Regions from separate parts of the Ferrimonas sp. YFM genome, predicted to be linked through region 1. Evidence: predicted binding sites of a transcription regulator. Region 1 holds the regulator's gene; each other region holds the start of a gene.
What was found. The regulator MetJ, encoded in region 1, represses methionine synthesis genes. The targets are predictions, from matches to a motif close to TAGACGTCTAGACGTCTA.
Positions count from the first base shown of each region.

Region 1 (3,225 bases):
TTAAGTTTGGGTCAGTTAATGACGCAGGCCGACTTTACCATTTGAATATTGACCGTAGCAGCGACGACTTTGGCCAATTGAGCTGGGTTGCGGAGCTGGGACAAGGCGACGGCAAGGGAAATACCTTTGGCCGCATTCCGCTGGCCAACATTCAATGGAGTGGTGATAACCGAATAATGGTGATCAACCACAACAAAAAAGGGGTGACGGAAACCAATGCCTTTGAACTGACCCCTTCAGATCCCAATGATCTGACAAAGCCATGGAACGCAAAGGGCTATGCCGATATCACCGTACCCTATGATGGGCGCTTTCAGCATTATGGAGACGACACTGTCTACAACGTGTGGAATCGCAGTCCCGATTCCATCTTCGAGGTGACAACCCGAGCCGGAGGGGCCGGTGGCTATGTCAACTTTGACTGCTTCAACCCTCTGGGGACCTTCCCCTGGGACGCTCGCAAACTCTACGGTCTGTGTCAGGGGCTTGGCAGCAGTCAGCCACCCATTCTGGTTGAGGTGAATCGTGCAAGTGCTGACAGCACCAATTTGAGGCGCTTCAGCAACTGGAGTGACTTGAAGCCTACCGGACTTGCAGCCTCTCAAAATGGCGGTTTGTTGTTTATCAATGCTACGGATCCTGCGACCTCAATTGCTGTAGAGATTGAGCGGATCTCAGGTACAGATGCACCATTCAAACATCTGCCGTCTCAAGTGAAGCAGGTGAAGAACGGAAGTTACTCGGACTCCCCCTTGATCATTGGAGATGAGCTGCGAGGAAAGCTGTTTGTGGGTGACCCTGGTATATCCAGTAACCCGGATGACCCGGTGGATGATCGCTTCGTCAGTGTTGTTAGCTTCGATGGGGGAGAGATGAACCAGGGCGCCTTCGTGACCTTGGACAGGCTGGATAACAGCGTCTCTGTCACCAGCTTGGGGTATCAGAAAGGGGCTTATACCTTTGGTCGTCCTCTGCTTCACAGTAACGGAAAACTATTTGGTTCAGTTATCTATGCCCCTGACTTCGAAGGCTTCGGGACTAACTACAGTTATGATCCTGATACGGCCATCATCGATTATGGCTCGGGGTACGGCTCAGTTCGTCCGGGGATTGCATTAGCAGAGGGGCAGACAGGCCTAATCTATGGCCTGGGTGTCGACGTGCGCGATGCTTTCCGTCAGGTGCTGTATAGCCTGGACCCTGACTCCCTGGCCTTCACCCAATTGGATAAGTTCGACAGTACCGGAAGAGCCCATGCCAACACCGAAGTGGCCATCCAGGGACAAGGGGCCTGGGTGCTTTCTGACGTTAATCTCTATTGCTTTAACCTGACTACGAGAGCCAAGGTGATGGGCCACTCATTCAGTGTCAATGGCCCTCACGACCCTGTGCGTACACTGAGTTATCTGGCAAGTCAGGATGCATGGTATCTGCCTACAAGGGCCAGCGCTGTAGCGGGTGAGGGTACCATTCAGCGCATTACCAACGACTGCTCAAGTCCAGTTCGTACGGATGCAGTTACCGGCCTTACGGATATACCCAGCACAGCGTTGTTGGTGGCGTCCGACGGCTATCTGTATTTCGGTACTGAGAATGGCAAGCTCATGCAGTTTGATCCAGTGATGGACTTGGTGAGTGAGGTTGCGACATTTGGCAATGCAGAGGTGGTCGGTTACCTGATTGAAGATCAGAACGGTGACATCCTGGGCGTGGTCCGGGGCCAAGAGGAACAGCTGTTTGCGTATCACCTGGCTACCGGGCAGGTCAGCCTGACAGAGATACCCAAAGACAGCCCAACGGACCTCTACTATCCGGGAGTTGTTGAACTCAATTAGTTGACAACGAAAAAGGGATACCTCGCGGTATCCCTTTTCTTATCAATTCGCTGGAGTCTTACTCCATCTCTTCCCAGTCGATGCCCAGGGCTTTCATCTGGCGCTTGGCAGACTCCGGAACGGTGTCCGGGTGGTCCTTTCTCAGGTCATTGTCCTCAGGCAGAGGCTGACCAGTAAAGGCGTGCAGGAAGGCTTCACAGAGCAGTTCGCTGTTGGTGGCGTGACGCAGGTTGTTGACCTGACGACGGGTACGCTCATCGGTCAGCAACTTCAATACGCCCAGCGGAATGGAGACGGTGATCTTCTTCACCTGCTCGCTTTTCTTACCGTGTTCCGCATAGGGGCTGATGTAGTTGCCGTTCCACTCAGTGCTCATTGCCTTTGCCTTTGACTTGGGTTAACGGGTGCAAATTGTAACTGCTCTGATTTCTGAGTCAAATTGTAGATATCTTAACCTATAAACGTTTAGACGTCTAAAAGTCTTGACGCCCAAATTTGGATCGACTAATTTGGACGTCCAGACATCTTGAGCGCACAGAATAACCAGGAGCCACGGAATGAGTACTCATAAGCCCGCCACCATTGTTGCCCGTGAAGGGATTGATACCGACCTGACTCATGGTGCCGTGGTGCCACCTGTCTATCTGTCCACCAACTACACCTTTGCCGGTTTCAATGAGCCGAGGCAATACGATTACACCCGCTCCGGCAACCCCACCCGGGACAGCCTGGGCAATGCCCTGGCACAGCTGGAGGAGGGCGCCGGCGCGGTGATCACCGCCACCGGTATGGCGGCGGTCAACCTGGCGGTGAACCTGCTTAAGCCTGGCGAGCGCCTGGTGGTGCCCCATGACTGTTACGGCGGCAGCTACCGCCTGTTCACCAGCCTGGCCGCCAAGGGCGCGTTCGAGCTGTCCGTAGTGGACCAGGGCGATGAGCAGGCCCTGGCCGATGCCCTGGCGCAGAATCCCAAGATGGTGTGGCTGGAAACCCCGAGCAATCCGCTGCTGCGCGTAGTGGACGTGGAGAAGGTGGCCAAGGCTGCCAAGGAAGTGGGCGCCCTGGTGGTGGCGGACAACACCTTCCTTTCTCCGGTGCTGCAGAAGCCTCTGAACCTGGGGGCGGACATCGTTATCCACTCCACCACCAAATACATCAACGGTCACTCCGACGTGGTCGGCGGTGCGGTGATTGCCCGCGAACAGGAGCTGGCGGAAACCCTGGCCTGGTGGGGCAACTGCCTGGGCATCACCGGCGCACCTTTCGATTCTTTCCTGACCCTGCGTGGCCTGCGCACCCTGCCGCTGCGCATGCGCCAGCATCAGGAGAACGCCGAGGCCGTGGTTGCCCTGCTGCAAAGCCACCCCGCAGTAGCCAAAGTGCACTATCC
Region 1 is NZ_AP027368.1:4,278,990-4,282,214, reverse strand. Features, by position in the region: gene QUE41_RS19795 (PKD domain-containing protein) at 1-1,835, shown strand, start outside; gene metJ (met regulon transcriptional regulator MetJ) at 1,894-2,211, opposite strand; gene metB (cystathionine gamma-synthase) at 2,393-3,225, shown strand, end outside.

Region 2 (3,225 bases), 870 kb from region 1:
AACTCGACGCGGCCGAAGTGGCCGTAGGCGGCAGTCGGCGCGTAGATGGCACGCTCCAGCTTCAGCATCTCGATCAGGCCGTAGGGGCGCAGGTCGAAGTGGCGGCGGACCAGCTCGATCAGCTTCTCTTCGGGCAGCTTGCCGGTGCCGAAGGTTTCGATGCTGATGGAGGTCGGCTCGGCCACACCGATGGCGTAGGAAACCTGAATTTCGCAGCGCTCGGCCAGGCCGGCCGCCACGATGTTCTTGGCTACGTAGCGAGCAGCGTAGGCCGCGGAACGGTCAACCTTGGAGGGATCCTTACCGGAGAAGGCACCGCCACCGTGACGGGCCATGCCGCCGTAGGTGTCAACGATGATCTTACGACCGGTCAGGCCACAGTCACCCATTGGGCCACCGATAACGAAACGGCCGGTTGGGTTGATGAAGAACTTGGTGTCCTTGTTGATCCACTCGGTGGGCAGCACAGGCTTGATGATGGTTTCCATCACCGCTTCGCGCAGGTCTTCGGTGGAGACACTGTCACAGTGCTGGGTGGACAGAACCACGGCGTCGATGCCGGATACCTTGCCGTTCTCGTAGGCGAAGGTCACCTGGGACTTGGCGTCGGGACGCAGCCAGGGCAGGGTGCCGTTCTTGCGCACTTCAGCCTGACGCTTCACCAGACGGTGAGAGTAGGTGATGGGGGCAGGCATCAGCACGTCGGTTTCGTTGCTGGCGTAGCCGAACATCAGGCCCTGGTCACCGGCGCCCTGTTCACGGGGATCGATCTTGTCCACACCCTGGTTGATGTCGGGGGACTGCTTGCCAATGGCAGACAGTACCGCACAGGAGTTGGCATCGAAGCCCATGTCGGAGTGGATGTAGCCGATGTCGCGAACGGTCTGACGGGTGATCTCTTCGATATCAACCCAGGCGGAGGTGGTGATCTCACCGCCGACCATCACCATACCGGTCTTAACATAGGTTTCGCAGGCTACGCGAGCCTTGGGGTCCTGGGCCAGGATGGCGTCCAGTACGGCGTCGGAAATCTGGTCGGCGATCTTATCGGGATGACCTTCAGATACGGACTCAGAAGTAAACAGATGACGTGCCATGGCAATCAACTCTCACATTAGAAACTGGGGAAAGATGCGGAATTTCAACCGATAAGCACACATCGCTCGGAATCGACTGGTTGGACGCATCTACATCTAGACGGCTATTTTATGTATTTGCCACCCAAAATCCAGTGATGTTGAGGGTATTTTTTTACTCAAGCCGTGAAATGGGCGTTACAGCGGGGTTCAGCCAGCAACGATATGGTGTCAGGGGATTGATCTGTGGAGAGTCCGTCTAGGGCGTGTTGACCTTTGCTGAATATTTTTGCGCCAGCAGCCATTCACTAAGGTCTAAATGTGTCGACATTGTGCCCAAAATGAATGGGTACCTAGACTGAGCAAGGCGCCCTTCGGGGCCGGCCTGACAACAGCCACTCGACGTCGTTCGATTTTGACGTAGGCCCACTATGCCGGCAATCGAACTCCTTGATTGGCTGGTGTCATCCTCGGCCAAATTCTAAACACCAAAGATAAACATGCCCTAGAAGTTCAAATTTTCTTCACCGGTTTCTCTGGCGCAAATTTAACAAAGGGGGTATAAAGCGCTCGGAGGCAACTGGCCCCAAACAGATTTCAATAAACTGAGGTTTTATGGTTCTCGTGGCATAAGCCGCCCGATGTGACAGTTCACGTTGGAGCGGCAACCGGTAGGATTTAGCACAACTATGATGATATCCCCCTCTTTCGGACCCTTCTGGTCCGGGTCGCGACCCTCGATCTCCGTTTTATCTACACTCTTTCTACATGAGTCTGCCCGCCAACCGGGACAGACGCGAAATGGTTCGGAGACCGCGCAATGAGCGACAAGCATTACAAAGAAACCCTCTACCCTGGTTATGGTCAGGAGTTTGGCATGGACAAGGTGCTGTTCCGCGCCCCCACCGAACACCAGGAACTGATCATCTTTGAGAATGAACGCTTTGGCCGGGTGATGGCCCTGGATGGCATTATCCAGACCACCGAAGCCGATGAGTTCATTTATCACGAGATGCTGACCCACGTTCCCCTGCTGGCCCACGGCAGCGCCAAGAAGGTGCTGATCATCGGTGGTGGTGACGGCGGCATGCTGCGTGAGGTGATCAAGCACCAGAGCGTGGAGCGTGTGGTTCAGGTGGAGATCGATAACACCGTTATCGAGATGTGCAAGGAGCACCTGCCCAACCACAGTCAGGGGGCCTTCGACGACGCCCGGGTGGAGATTGTCATCAATGACGGTAAGGAGTTCGTGCTGAACTGCCAGGAGACCTTCGATGTGATCATCTCCGACTGCACCGATCCCATCGGTCCCGGCGAGGCCCTGTTCGAGTCTGACTTCTACAAGGGCTGCAAACAGTGCCTGACCGAAGGCGGCATCTTCGTGGCCCAAAATGGCGTGCCTTTCATGCAGCAGGGCGAAGCGGAGACCACCTATCAGCGGCTGGCGCCCTACTTTGGCGATCGTCACTTCTATGTGGCGGCCGTGCCCACCTACATTGGTGGTGTAATGAGCTTCGCCTGGGCCAGTGATAACGCCGAGGCGCGCAAGGTGAGTCTGGAGACCATCAGTGCCCGTTTTGCCGACGCTGGCATCAGCACCAAATACTACAACCCCGGCATCCACCTGGGCAGCTTCGCTCTGCCTCAATACCTGGTGGATCGTCTGGCCAAGGTGAGCTGACGGAGGAGACGCCATTGAGCTGGAGTAGTCGCGACGCCCATCAACTCTACAACGTGCCCTACTGGGGACGGGGTTACTATGGGGTAAACGGCGAGGGTCAGGTTGAGGTACGCCCCAACCCGGCCAACCCGCAGATCAGCCTGTCGCTGTCCAAGCTGACAGAGCAGTTGATTCAGGACAGGGGCGCCCAACTGCCTATGTTGGTGCGTTTTCCCCAGATCCTGCACTCTCAGGTGCAGGGGCTGTGCAGCGCCTTTACCACCGCCATCAGTGAGTATGGCTACCAGGGTCAGTACCTGGCGGTCTACCCCATCAAGGTGAATCAGCAGCGCACCGTGGTGCAGGAGCTGCTGGCCGGTGGCGGCCAGTCCCTGGGACTGGAAGCGGGCTCCAAGCCCGAGCTGCTGGCGGTATTGGCCATGGCCCAGGACAGCGCCCAGGTGATCGTCTGCAACGGTTACAAGGACC
Region 2 is NZ_AP027368.1:487,323-490,547, forward strand. Features, by position in the region: gene metK (methionine adenosyltransferase) at 1-1,097, opposite strand, end outside; gene speE (polyamine aminopropyltransferase) at 1,897-2,757, shown strand; gene speA (biosynthetic arginine decarboxylase) at 2,772-3,225, shown strand, end outside.
Region 2: metK (methionine adenosyltransferase) is a predicted target of MetJ. The motif match lies at 1,187-1,204, and genes of this name have one in related genera.

Region 3 (3,225 bases), 650 kb from region 1:
TTCATTGACGATGTGACTCTCTCGTCTCATGTGACCTACATCCTGTAGTTAGATTGAGTTAATCAAGCTTAGGTCACATTTTACTTGTTGCTTAATGGCTTTACCACGTGATAGGGCGGAAACTTTTTTCCGATTTATCGTGTTTTAGCACCATATTTCATCAACTTGCGCATTATTCGCCCGCCAGGTCATTCAGGTCATAAGGGGTCTGCTGATAGACGCAGTAGTTCAGCCAATTGGAGAACAGCAGGGCGCCATGGGCATGCCAGCGCGCATGGGGAGGCAAAGTGGGATCGTCCTTGGGATAGTAGTTCTTCGGCAAGGCTGGCTCGGCGCCCGCTGCCCGATCCCGGCGGTATTCATCCTGCAAGGTGGTACGGGTGTACTCTGGGTGGCCGGTCACAAACAGGTTGCGGTTGTCCCTGCTGGTCACCAGATAAGCCCCGGCTTCATCGGACTCCGCCAACACCTGAAGCTCCGGGTGAGCTTTCAACCGGTCCAGGCTGACCTGGGCAAAGCGCGAATGGGGCACCCAGAACTCGTCATCAAACCCTCTCAACAGGGGAATATGGCCATGGGCACGGCGATGACGAAAGACTCCGGAGATCTTGTCGTCCCTAAGATAGCGCTTCACCCCATAGAGATGGTACAGCGCCGCATGGGCGGCCCAGCACAGGAACAGCACCGAGGTGGCATGCTTCTGCGACCAGTTGATGATGTCGCAGATCTCCGGCCAGTAGGTCACCTCTTCAAACTCAAAGTTGCCCAGGGGGGCCCCGGTAATGATCAGGCCATCGTAGTTGTTGTTCTTAACCTGGTCAAAATCCCGGTAGAAAGCGTCCATATGGTCGCTGGGCGTATGCTTGGAGGCTCTGCGGTGAATCCTCAACAGCTCGACGTTCACTTGCAGCGGTGAGTTACCCAGCAATCTGAGCAACTGAGTCTCGGTCTCGATCTTGTTGGGCATCAGATTGAGGATCAGCAGACGCAAAGGACGGATATCCTGAGACGCCGCGCGCTCCTCGGACATGACAAAGATGTTCTCGCTGCGCAGGATCTCCGACGCCGGCAACTGACTGGGTATTCTGACTGGCATAAACAACCTCCTAGAGCTCCATTTATAACAGGACATCTAGACGGCTACAACTCCAGAGCTCCAATTTCCCCTTGGGTGTGATCCTGCCCCTCTGCTCCCCGATGCAATATGGATGACGTTAACACTTTGGGAACAGATATTTACAACCGGAGCTGCTATGATCCCGCTACCTGAACTATTGCTAAGACATCATGAGCCAACTCTCTGCCATCATCATCGGCGCCAATGCGGGGCTGAGCCAAACCCTGGCCCAAAAGCTGGCCGCCGAGGGAGTGCGTCTCGGCCTGATGGCCGCCGACCTCTCCAGCCTCGACCCTCTGCTGCAGCAGCTTCCCGACAACACCCTGTGCAGCGAGATCGACATTTTCGATCCCGCCCAGTGCCGTCAGGCCCTTAAGGATCTGTGGCAGCAACTGGAGGGGGCTCAACTGGTGATCATCAACACCGCCGCCAGCCATCATGAGCTGGAATTGCCCTGGGAGGCAGACAAAATGGTGCTGGATGTGAACGTGACCGGGTTTACTGCCCTGGCCAACGGCGCCTTCGCCCTGTTCAGGGAGCAGAAATATGGCCAGTTGGCGGCCATCACCTCCATCGCCGGAGAGCGGGGCGGTGCCAGCAGCGCCTTCCACGCCAGTAAGGCATTTCAGCAGAACTACCTGCAGGGACTGAGGCTCCACGCCCAGCGCCTGAAACTGCCGGTCACCGTCAGTGATCTGCGCCTGGGGTACATCGACAAGATGCAGGCCCGGGGCAGCAAGGCCTGGGGAGCCTCCCTGGACGTGGTCGCCAGCCAGATCCTGGCCAACCTCAAAAAAGCCAAGGCCACCAGTTATGTCACCCGGCGCTGGCGCATCGTCTCCTGGGTTGGTCGGATGCTGCCGGAGTTTATCTACAACAAGCGCAAGTATCGCTGAAGCTCAGGTACTCAAGAACAACAAACGCCGGCATAAGCCGGCGTTTTTCTGTGCTATTGCGCTAGCAAATCAGAACTTGTAACCCACGGACACCATGTACACCCAGGGGTCGATGTCGGTTTCGATGCTGACAGAATCTCCGCCCAGCTTGAAATCAACGTCGGTCTGGATGTCGATGTACCAGATGGACGCGTTGATCAGCCAGTTGTTGTTCAGCTCGTAATCGATGCCCACCTGAGCCGCCAGCCCCCAGGAATCAGACAGTTCCAGATCGGTCAGGGCCCCATCCAGATCGTTGGTGAACTCCTCATCCCAGAAGTAGGTGTAGTTGATGCCGGCACCGATGTAGGGGCGAATCTTGTCACTGCCGAAGTAGTACTGAGCCATCACGGTCGGTGGCAGGTGAGTCACCTCCGCAATGGTGCCCACAGGACCCAGACCCACGTTGTGTTTGAACGGGGTTGCCGCCAGGACTTCAACCGCCCAGGCGTCGGTCAGCATGTAGGTAAAGTTCAGGCCCAGCTGGTTGTCTTCATCCACGTTGAACTCACCGAAGGTGGCGACGGGCTCAGAAGACTCATCTGGATTTACCTGCGCCCAACCGGCACGAACAATAAAGTCGCCGGCTTCGCGAGCGGCGAAGGCGGGGGCAGAGAGGGAGGCCAGAACCAGGGCTGAGATCAGGGTTTGCTTCATCATCTTTTATCACTCCATGAATAGTCGGAAACTAAATTCAAACGTTTTTCCAACAAGTTGCGACGGACTGTACCAATTAAGAGGTAGCGATTTTTTGATCTAAAACAGACTTTGAAAATCTATTTTCTCCCTACCACCCCTCAAATGATTTGAAAAGCGATCCAGATCTCACTCGGGCACAAAAAAGGGCACCCCATGGTGCCCTGGCGCAAATCTTGCGGATAATAAGTTTCATCTCATATGAAAGATTTCGACTGACATCACCGTGCCGGTTCCATGGTGACCGTCACTACGGTCTCACCATTGTTGATCACCGGGAAGCGTTCGTAACTTTGCAGTAACAACCTCTCATCCAGCTTGACCATGGCCACCACCAGATAATCGGCTTCCTCACGAATCGCCTGCTTGGGCAGCTTGAACTGGAACAGGGCCGGCAATTTGGCCACGGTAAAGTTCTTCTGGGCAAGAATGGCTCCCCGCACCTTGGCATCGATGATGGCTACGGTGAGCTCCGCG
Region 3 is NZ_AP027368.1:3,626,688-3,629,912, forward strand. Features, by position in the region: gene QUE41_RS16730 (methyl-accepting chemotaxis protein) at 1-30, opposite strand, end outside; gene metA (homoserine O-acetyltransferase MetA) at 173-1,096, opposite strand; gene QUE41_RS16740 (SDR family NAD(P)-dependent oxidoreductase) at 1,288-2,013, shown strand; gene ompW (outer membrane protein OmpW) at 2,083-2,712, opposite strand; gene QUE41_RS16750 (YbaY family lipoprotein) at 2,970-3,225, opposite strand, start outside.
Region 3: metA (homoserine O-acetyltransferase MetA) is a predicted target of MetJ. The motif match lies at 1,126-1,143, and genes of this name have one in related genera.

Region 4 (3,225 bases), 1.2 Mb from region 1:
CTGACCACAGTCAAGGGCTGACGGTTAACGAAAAGCGGGTACCCTTGAGGTGGCGATGGGGGTGCATCTGTCCCAATACGCAGTTTTGATGATGTAAAGGAGAAGGGCCGATGACCGCACAGACTCCGGATTTTATCTATCTTGATGGTGAGTTCCATCCCCTCGATGACTGGCCATCCCTGCCGAAACTCGGCCAGGGTGTCGCTGCGCGTACCGAAGACGAGTGGGAGGCGGTGGACAGAGCCCTGCTGTCCTCCTGTTGCTGGCGCGAATACCTGGGCACCTGGTCCGTTGACGACGGGCGGCTGTATCTGAAGGAGCTCAGGGGTAAGTACCGGCTCACTGACGGCCCGGTGTTTGCCCATTGGTTCAGCGGGGAGCTGCTCCTGCCACAGGGCGAGCTGCTGGATTGCAAGCCGGAACTGGACTTTAAGCTGATCTACGAACGGGCCAGGGTGCTGGAGGTAGAGCAGGGCAGGGTGGTGACCGATCGCATCGAAACCCCGGAGCAGAATTAAGGAGACAGTCTTGAGCAAATTGAGTCTCAGACCGCTGACGGCAGAGGATGAGCAGTGGCTCTATGAGCTGGAGCGCGACCCAGAGGTGATGCGCTTTACCGACCGCGGCCCGCAGACACTGGCGCAAATTCAGGTGCAGATGCCCGATTTGCTGGCCGGTTACGACGATCCCGAGGGATTGAAGCTGTGGGTGGTGGAACACCCCATTCTCGGCAGCATAGGTACCGCCGCCTTCTACCGGGGGGAGAGTGCCCATTACGAGGTGGGCTATAAGCTGGCCCGGCGTTACTGGGGACAGGGATTGGGTAGTGCCACGATGGCGGCGCTGATGAATTGGGTGGCAGACCATCACCCCGATGCGCCTCTGGTGGCGGAAGCCTTCGAGCAGAACGCCGCGTCCGCCCGGATTCTGGAGAAATTTGGCTTCAGGTGCACCCGGCGTCACTTCAACGAGCAACGACAGCTGTGGGATCTCACCTTCGAGCGCCCCGCCATCGAGGCGCTGCCCCTGAGCGTCTAGTTCTCAGCCCTTAGGCCGGAAACAGAGGCTCAGTACAGGGCGATGTGGCAGCTGGGCAGGTCGTGCTTGTCGAAGTAGCCCTGATGGTACTCCTCGGCGCGGAAGAAGTTGGTCACCGGCTCGATGGCGGTGACAATGGTTTTATCCTTCCAGTATCCCTCTGCCTGCTGGTGCGCCTTGGAAGCTTCGGCGGTGTCACGCTGAGTATCATCGTGGAAAAACACCACACTGCGGTACTGGCTGCCGTGATCCTCTCCCTGCTGATTCACCGTGGTGGGGTTGTGGAACTGCCAGAAGGTATCCAGCAGTTGTTGATAGCTGATGCGGGCTTCATCGAACTCTACCTGCACCACCTCGGCGTGACCGGTTTCCCCGGTCTTCACCTGCTCATAGCTGGGGTTGTCCTGATCGCCGCCCATGTAGCCACACACCGCCGAGGTCACGCCATCAAGCTCCTTGAAGAACTGCTCTACACCCCAAAAACATCCTGCACCGAAGGTGGCAATGGCCATAACCTGACTCCTCAATCTGGATTTCTAGACGGCTAAACGTCCGAATGTCCGTAAACTGTATCAGCTCCATGACAGATTGCAACCCCGAATCTTAATCGTCCGGGGTGCCGCTTTGCGGCTTCTGAGGCTACAATGGCCGGCACAAGAAAAAAGCAATTGGAGTGCGACGTGTTATTTGAACACCAGGATCTTTTGGCGCTGACCTTGGCCCATCCCCACCCCCGCAAGCAACCGGAAAGCCGCACCCTGGCCGACGGTACTCTACTGACCCTCATCGACACCGGCATCCTGGCCATCGAACCGGCTGAGCCCGGCGACAGCGACATCGTGCTCTCCTGTGGCGTTCATGGCAATGAGACCGCCCCCATCGAGCTGGTGAATGAGCTGGTGAACGCCATCATCGATGGCAGCCTCACCTGTCGCCAGCGGCTGCTGGTGCAACTGGGCAATACCCAGGCGATGGTCAATGGCACCCGGGGCGTGGCAGAGAACATGAACCGGCTGTTCAGCGGCGCCCACGCCAAGGGGGAGCCCAACGACGAAAAGCGCCGGGCGGCCCTGTTGGAGCAGACAGTCAGAGAGTTCTTCAAAGAGCCGGGACGCAAGCGGTTCCACTACGATCTGCATACCGCCATCCGCGATTCCCAGCGGGAGAAGTTTGCGGTTTATCCCTACCGCCCGGGGCGCCCCTGGAGCATCGAGCAGATTCGCTTCCTGGCCGGGTGCGGCGTGCAGACCATTCTGCTGTCTCACAACCCCACCACCACCTACAGCTACTTCTCCTCCAACGAGTTTGGCGCCGATGCCTTCACCGTGGAGCTGGGCAAGGTGTACCCCTTCGGCAAGAACGACATGAGCCGCTTCGCCTCCTGCAAGGCGCAGCTGGCCAGGTTGATTGCCGCCGAGGCACTAGATTATCCGCCCCTGTCGAAGAGTGTGGTGTTTGATGTCTGCCAGGTGCTGAACAAGCACCATGAGGATTTTCAGTTCACCTTCGCCGATGATCAGGCCAACTTCACCGAGTTTGCCCCGGGGCATCTGCTGGCCAACGATGGCGAGCTGGAGGTGAGGGTCGGGGAGGTGGCGGAGTCGATCATCTTCCCCAACGCCAACGTGGCCATCGGTCAGCGGGCGCTGCTGACCGTGGTGCCCACAGAAATAGACGAACGATTTGAGTAGATTTAGAGTGCCTGGTGAGAAGTCACTGTAAATATTGCGATACAGCTGACAAAGTGTGATCGCGATCATGGATGGCTCCCACCTTGAGCACCCTATGGGCAGGCAGTAACCTTAGCCCAAACATAACAAGGCCAAACCCAGGTTTGGTGATAATAAACGGCCAGGGATGCTGGCCTCAGACACAAGACGGAAGCGAAATAATGAGCCTCGAACCTCAACATCAGGTGCACAAGGCGGTCATGACCTCGGGTCACGCTTTGAAGATCCCTGAACTGAAGATCTTGCAGTCCGACGGAACCCCTTACCCCGGCGCCACCCTGCCTGACATCGATCAGGAACTGGCGCTCAAAATCTATGACACAGCGGTGTTTACCCGGGTACTGGATGAGCGGATGTTGGCCGCCCAGCGTCAGGGTCGCATCAGTTTCTACATGACCTGCATCGGCGAGGAAGCGGCCGTGGTGGGCAGCGCCGCGGCCCTGAGTCAGGATGACAT
Region 4 is NZ_AP027368.1:3,065,065-3,068,289, reverse strand. Features, by position in the region: gene QUE41_RS14405 (PaaI family thioesterase) at 1-21, shown strand, start outside; gene QUE41_RS14400 (hypothetical protein) at 111-518, shown strand; gene QUE41_RS14395 (GNAT family N-acetyltransferase) at 529-1,038, shown strand; gene msrA (peptide-methionine (S)-S-oxide reductase MsrA) at 1,068-1,550, opposite strand; gene astE (succinylglutamate desuccinylase) at 1,683-2,729, shown strand; gene QUE41_RS14380 (thiamine pyrophosphate-dependent dehydrogenase E1 component subunit alpha) at 2,930-3,225, shown strand, end outside.
Region 4: msrA (peptide-methionine (S)-S-oxide reductase MsrA) is a predicted target of MetJ. The motif match lies at 1,568-1,585, and genes of this name have one in related genera.